Hahella chejuensis KCTC 2396: one gene and its partner. Each later gene encodes a partner of the first gene's protein in a complex. Links are inferred from orthologs where the notes say so. Each region holds a gene or a part of one and is shown on either strand. Other genes may lie near its edges.

What was found.
Region 2: the proteins of sbcB (region 1) and ssb are in contact, whole or in part, in a crystal structure (PDB 3C94), measured with the Escherichia coli proteins. The link is inferred for Hahella chejuensis KCTC 2396 from one-to-one orthologs.

The regions. Positions count from the first base shown.
Region 1 is NC_007645.1:5,143,947-5,147,240, forward strand. The notes cover bases 1-2,974. They hold sbcB (exodeoxyribonuclease I), read right to left. Parts: upstream 2,227-2,974; coding sequence 775-2,226; downstream 1-774. Other genes in these bases: HCH_RS22460 (insulinase family protein), read left to right, coding at 1-661; HCH_RS22470 (hypothetical protein), read left to right, coding at 2,400-2,974. In the rest of the region: more of HCH_RS22470, read left to right, coding at 2,975-3,014; HCH_RS22475 (L-threonylcarbamoyladenylate synthase), read right to left, coding at 3,052-3,294. UniProt on the Escherichia coli protein: Degrades single-stranded DNA (ssDNA) in a highly processive manner.
Region 2 is NC_007645.1:6,325,289-6,328,599, reverse strand. The notes cover bases 13-3,003. They hold ssb (single-stranded DNA-binding protein), read left to right. Parts: upstream 13-1,187; coding sequence 1,188-1,820; downstream 1,821-3,003. Other genes in these bases: HCH_RS27815 (D-alanine--D-alanine ligase family protein), read left to right, coding at 1,931-2,926; HCH_RS27825 (MFS transporter), read left to right, coding at 13-1,172. Also shown: more of HCH_RS27825, read left to right, coding at 1-12; HCH_RS27810 (hypothetical protein), read left to right, coding at 3,092-3,311. UniProt on the Escherichia coli protein: Plays an important role in DNA replication, recombination and repair. Binds to ssDNA and to an array of partner proteins to recruit them to their sites of action during DNA metabolism. Acts as a sliding platform that migrates on DNA via reptation.

The DNA of each region.
Region 1 (3,294 bases):
TCAAGGCGGCGACTGGTTTAAAGAAATCAACACTCCCCATCAGGACTCCGCCTATCTCTATTATGTCCAGGGCCCCGGGAAAACCTATGCTGACCGCGCAGCGTTCGGCATGATCGCACAGATCATTTCGCCGGAATATTACAACGATATCCGCACAGAAGCGCAGATGGGCTATGTCGTGTTCGCCACACCTTATACGCTGCTGGATACACCGGCTCTGGCCTTTATCGTGCAGTCTCCGTCACACACGCCAAAGCAAATCCATACCGCCACCGAGGACTTTATCGCTCGTTTTGCGAAAGAGTTGCGTTTACTGCCCGAAGCGGAATTTGAGAAACACAAAGCCGCACTGAAGGCGCGCCTGATGGAGAAAGATCAAACCCTGGAGCAGCGCTCCGACCGATTCTGGACGGAAATTGACGTTGGCAATGAGCAGTTCGACACCCTGAACCAGATCGCCAGCGAAGTGGACAAGCTCAGCCTTGAACTGCTGGCGGACTACTTCGACAAGCAGTTTGTGACGGATAAGAGCGCGCTGCTGGTGGTCACTGACGGCGACAAAAACGGCGTACACTGGCGTCCTGGAAAAGCGGAGCCGTTGAAGGACAAAGAGAGCTGGCTCAACGCAAACAAGCTGTTTCCGCTTCGAGTCAAATACTGACAGGCTCTGCAGCGAAACTCGCTCCAATAAAAAAGACCCGCATCATGCGGGTCTTTTTCGTTACGCTATCCACTGGCAAGAGTCAGGCGCCGTGGCTATGGCGCTGTCCGGGATCAGAAGTCCATGGGAATAATGGACTCACCGTATAAGTGCAGATCCTGAAGAATGGACAACTGAAACGGCGTGATATCCGGGTTAGCGGCGAGCTGCTCCAGCTTCTTGAAATACGCCTGGAAGCTGATTGAGGCTCCGCTGGATTCCCCGGCTAAACGGTGATAGCGATACCGCTCCCACTTCTCCATTTCCTCTTCGTTCAACGTTCCGGGAAAGTTCCTGGCGCGATAACGGAACAGCATCTCCTGCAGCCGTGGATCTTCAAAAGGCAGCTCCAGCTCCCCCAGCACTTCCGGCGACTGCTCGTGAATGAAAGTCATCAGTTCACGGTCGTTGTTGCTGAAAAAGCCGCCGCTGTAGAGCATCAGGTCCGGATCGGTCTCGCTGTCGTCCATGGGTTCGTTGAACACTTCCGCCACCCGTTGCTGAATATTCTCCGCCTGACGCAACGCCTGCAGGTGCGATCTCAGCTTGTCGCCGTCCAGCTGAAAACCGCGCAATCTCTCCGGGTCCATGGTTTTGAGGATTTTGCTTTCAACCAGAATGGGGCATTTGTTCAGATGCACGACTTTCAGCGGGATACGTTCCGCGCCTTCCGGGAGGTCTTCATTCGACGTGAAGATGCGCTCTCGAATCTTCTCCACTGGCAAGTGCGTCCAGGTGGAGGGATCAGCGCGCAGATCATAGACGATCACGCCGTTGGGATTGGTTGGATGACGCGCAATGGGCGCCACCATGGCGCAGCAGCCTAAAGCCGCCGGAAATTTGGAAGACACATGAAACAGGGGTTTCATGCGTTCGATATCCACCAGCCCTTCCAGAACTTTCTTATTGCGATGGCCGAGCACGTAGTCATACAACTTGGGTTGCGCCGTCTTGATCAGACGCGCCACAGCGATGGTGGCGTACACATCAGACATAGCGTCATGCGCCGCCTCGTGGGTCACGCCATTGGCCTTGGTCAGCTCTTCCAGGCGAAAACTGGGGACGCCTTCTGCGTTCATGGGCCAGTTTATGCCGTCGGGCCGCATGGCGTAGGTAAGCCGCACCATATCGATGACGTCCCAGCGGGAATTGCCGTTGCGCCACTCCCGGCTGTATGGATCGTAGAAGTTGCGGTACAGCGTGTTGCGGGTGACTTCATCGTCGAAGCGGATGCTGTTGTAGCCGACCACACAGGTTCCCGGACGCGAGAACTGCTCATGGATCAGGCGGATAAATTCCGCTTCGCTCACGCCCTCGGACAGCGCCTTCTGTGGCGTGATGCCGGTGATCAGGCAGGCTTCCGGTTGCGGCAATACGTCTTCCGCCGGCATGCAATACATCACCAGCGGCTTTTCGATGGGGTTGAGATCCAAGTCCGTGCGCACGCCCGCAAACTGAGAAGGTCTGTCTCTGCGGGGATCTGCGCCCCAGGTCTCGAAATCGTACCAATAAAAGGTGTCAGCCATTTAACTACTCTGAGTCGTCAATCAGGCGCCCATGTTAGCCAATAGCGCCCCGTTCGTCATGTTGGATTCCCGGCCGATTGCTGGCACAGCATTTGAATAAGTTCTGAATATGTCAGGAATACGCGCTTTCCAATGCCGGAAACAACGCACTCAGAAATTACAAGGTAGCCGTCATGGGTTTAATTCGCACTTTATTTGAATATGGAAATCAGGCGTACGAAGGCCTGAAACAGCCCACCGCCGCCCAGCAGACAAAGGCCGACGCGGCCATGGACAATCTTCCTGAGCCAGGAACCGTGACCCTGTCGGGTCAGCAGCAGGAACAAAGCTCCCGTCCCCGGGTCATGATCAAAGAGTTCCAACAAGGAGTCGGGCAAGATACTGCCTTTGTGCAGCAGACGCTCAGGCAAAAGCTTGCCGAGTATGGCGTCACCAGCGTACGCGGACAGGTTCGCCTGGGACGCAGCGAAACCGGCGCGCTGGAAATTTCCGGCGCGATTCCGACAGAGGCCAAACAAAAGATTGAAGCGGATATCAATCGCAACCCGGATATCAAGCAAACATTCGTACGTCTGAGCAATCAGAAGCCCGCACTGGATTACGTGCAGAACGTCATGCGTCTGCAGAATGCCTATGGGGGCGACAACTCGCTATTCAGTTCGTTGCTTTCCTCCAACCCACAGAACAATTCCCTGCAGGACATCGTACAGCGCTTTCACAAAATGGGGTCCGCCGCCGCGGAGATGACCGCAAACTCCGGCTCCGCCTTCTCCATCTCCATCAGCTGATCACGTCAGCCGCCGGCGATACCGGCGGCGCATTCTCTCAGAAACTGGAAACGTCGCCCGCGCCTTCCCGCAAGATCACCGGCGCATCGTCGGTCAGGTCAACGACGGAGGTGGGCTCCATGCCGCAGAAACCGCCATCGATGATCAAGTCCACCGCATGCTCCAGCATCTGACGGATCTCATAGGGATCGGTCATCGGCATTTCTTCGCCGGGCATAATCAAGGTAGAGCTCATCAACGGAGCCCCTAACTCCTCCAACAACGCCTGCGCAATGCGGTT
Region 2 (3,311 bases), 1.2 Mb from region 1 along the record:
CGTTGTCCGATCGTTTTGGCCGCAAGAAGTTAATATTTATCGGTTTGGGTGTGTTCTGTCTTGGCAGCGTCGTTGCAGCATTAAGCGATAATATTTATGGCGTTATCTTTGGGCGCCTGTTGCAAGGAGCAGGGGCGATCGCCAGTGTTTTGATGGCGCTGCTCAGTGACCTGACGCAGGAAGAGAATCGCACCAAAGCCATGGCGTCCGTGGGGATGACGATTGGCTTGTCCTTCGCGTTGGCGCTGGTTTTAGGGCCGCTTATTTCAGGCTTCGCGGGATTGGCCGGGCTGTTTTGGGCGACGGCCTGTATGGCGTTGTCAGGAATGATTTTGTTGTATAAAGTGCCGACCCCGTTACAACAGCGGCGTAACTTGGAAACAATAGTGCTCCGCTCGGCGTTGAGAAATGTCTTCCAGCATAAAGAGTTAATGCGTCTGAACTGGGGAATATTCTCGCTCCACATGATTTTGACGGCGATGTTCGTCGCAATGCCGGTTACATTGGCGGATAAATTTAATATGGTTGCAGATCGGCACGGCTGGTTTTACTTGGCGGTGATGGGCGCAGCTTTTGTATTTATGATTCCGCTGATCATCATTGGTGAAAAGAAACGACTTCTGCGGCAGGTTTTCACTGGAGCGGTCTGGTTAATGGCGGTCGCACTCATGATTGTGATGAAAGGAGTGAACGACTTTATCGGGTTTACCCTGGCTGTGTTCGGCTTCTTCTTGGCTTTCAACTTCTTAGAAGCGACTTTACCTTCACTGGTCAGTAAAGTCGCCCCTGCCGGCATGCGAGGTACGGCAATGGGCGTGTACTCCAGCTCCCAGTTTTTCGGGGCCTTTCTAGGGGGCGTCCTAGGTGGACTGGCTTACCAGAAGTTTGGTTTGATGGGAGTGTATGGTCTTTGTACAGTGATGGCGGTAGTATGGGGCGGAGTGTCCCTGTTCATGCCTGATCCTCCCTATACAGCGAGTTATGTGCTGCCGTTGCAGCCGTTCAATGTGGACGCAGCGGATAAGATAGCGCAGGAACTGACGCAAATTCATGGTGTTGAAGACGTCACGTTGGTGATCGAAGAGCACTTGGCGTACTTGAAAATTGATAGACAGCGCTTTGATGAGAAAGCGCTGATAAATTACCCTCTCACCGCCCAGGTTGAGGGATAACGTTTGGAGAGCGATATGGCGCGTGGTGTAAATAAAGTAATTCTAATTGGTAATTTGGGTAGCGATCCGGAAACACGTTATACCCCCTCCGGCAGCGCGATTTCCAACCTGAGGTTGGCGACTGACGAGAGTTATAAAGACAAGCAGACGGGACAGCTGGTTCCCCGTACGGAATGGCACCGGGTTGTGCTGTTCGGTAAGTTGGCGGAGATCGCCGCTCAGTATCTGAGAAAAGGCTCCAAAGTATATATTGAAGGTCGTCTGCAAACCCGTAAGTGGCAGGATCAGTCTGGGCAGGATCGCTACAGCACTGAGATTGTTGTAGATATGCAAGGTCAGATGCAGATGCTCGACAGCCGCAGTGGCGGCGGTGGTATGGATAACTCGCAAGGTTACAATGACGGCTGGCAACAATCAGCTCCCTCCGGCGACAGTTACGGCAGCGCTCCAGCCGCTGCGCCCGCCGGTAATTATGGCGGCGCTTCTTCCAACAACAATTATGGCGGAGCCCCTAACAATAACTTCGGCGCGTCAAGCGGTGGTTACTCCGCTCCGAATCAGGCGCAACAACGCCCGCAACAGCCTCAGCAACCTAAGCCGCCCATGCCAGAGCCGATGGACGACTTTGACGACGACATTCCTTTTTGATTCGGAAGCTAAAGAATATTTAAGGCGTAGCGCTGTGACAGCCTGACTTGAAAGCCCCATTATCTCGGGGCTTTTTTGTTTTTACGTTTCGGGTGAGGAGAATAAGGGCCATGAAAATCGCAGTTTTATTCGGCGGCACGAGTGAAGAGCGGGATGTCTCTATCGCCAGCGCCGCGCAAATTATTCCGGCGCTGCGTAGTCTGGGGCATGAGGTGTTTTCCGTGGATACGGCCACTGGACAACTGTCTGGGACGGATGAAATGCGTCTTCTGCAAGCGGGTGTGGCGCCGGAGCCGCCGTCGACGTCGGTTATCGCCGATGTGCGAGGTCGCGCTATCGCCTTGTCTGCGGAGGCTTTTAATATCCGTGACGTTGATGTTGTTTTTCTGGCGTTGCATGGCGGCGCAGGAGAAGACGGACGGATTCAGGCAATGTTGGATCTGGCTGGTCTGGCGTATACCGGCAGTAATCATATTGCGAGTGCGGTGGCCATGGACAAAGACCTGAGTAAGCAACTGTTCCGCGCCGCCGGCGTACCCACGCCGGATTGGTTGATGGCGCCAGCGAGCAGTGATGAAGTGGCGCAAAAGTTAGGTTGGCCAGTGGTCGTCAAACCCAGCAAGCAAGGTTCCACGGTTGGTTTAAGCGTGGTGCGGGAAGCGTCGGAGTTGGCGAAGGCGATTGAGCTTGCGATGAATTACGACGATGAAGTCATGATTGAGAAGTTCATCCCTGGACGAGAATTCACTGTCGGAATATTAGATGGGCGGGCGTTGCTAGTAGGCGAAATCATCGTTCCTAACGAGATATTTGATTACCACGCCAAGTATCAGGTGGGCGCCGCCAGCGAAATATTTCCGGCGAATATTTCTGAGACTGACGCCGCCGCTATGCAGGAGATCGCATTGCGTGCGCATGCCGCGCTGAAGTTGGGCGTGTACAGCCGAATCGATTTCCGTGTGGAGGATAACGGCGCAGTATGGTGTCTGGAAGGTAATTCGTTGCCGGGGATGACTGCGAACAGTCTATTGCCGCAAGCGGCGAGGGCCGCCGGTATTGAATTTCCCGAACTTCTGGAGCGGATCTGCCGTGGCGCTGTAACTTGAGCGCCTCGTTTCTGCCTGTAGGTTAGTGATTGGAAGGCGACGGAGGGCCTTTGGTAGGGGACATGCGCCCAAATCAATCGTTATATTGTGCCATAATGCTGGGGCCAGGCCGTTAAGACATAACGGCGTATAAAAAAACTAACAGCAGAAACAAGGGAGTAGGATATGACTACAATATTGGATATCGCAAAAAAGGACTTTGAGACCGGCACGGAATATCAAGTCGAGTTGATCACTAAAGAGGGCTCCAAAAATGGCAAGCCTTCGCCCTGTTTGGAAGTATGGGAGAGAGCAAGAGGCACTCGAACGATTCTGGGGCGAATCTTTCAGATCGATATGGAGGAAGCGCTTTACCATGCGTCCAAAAATGGCGCGGAAGAAGTCC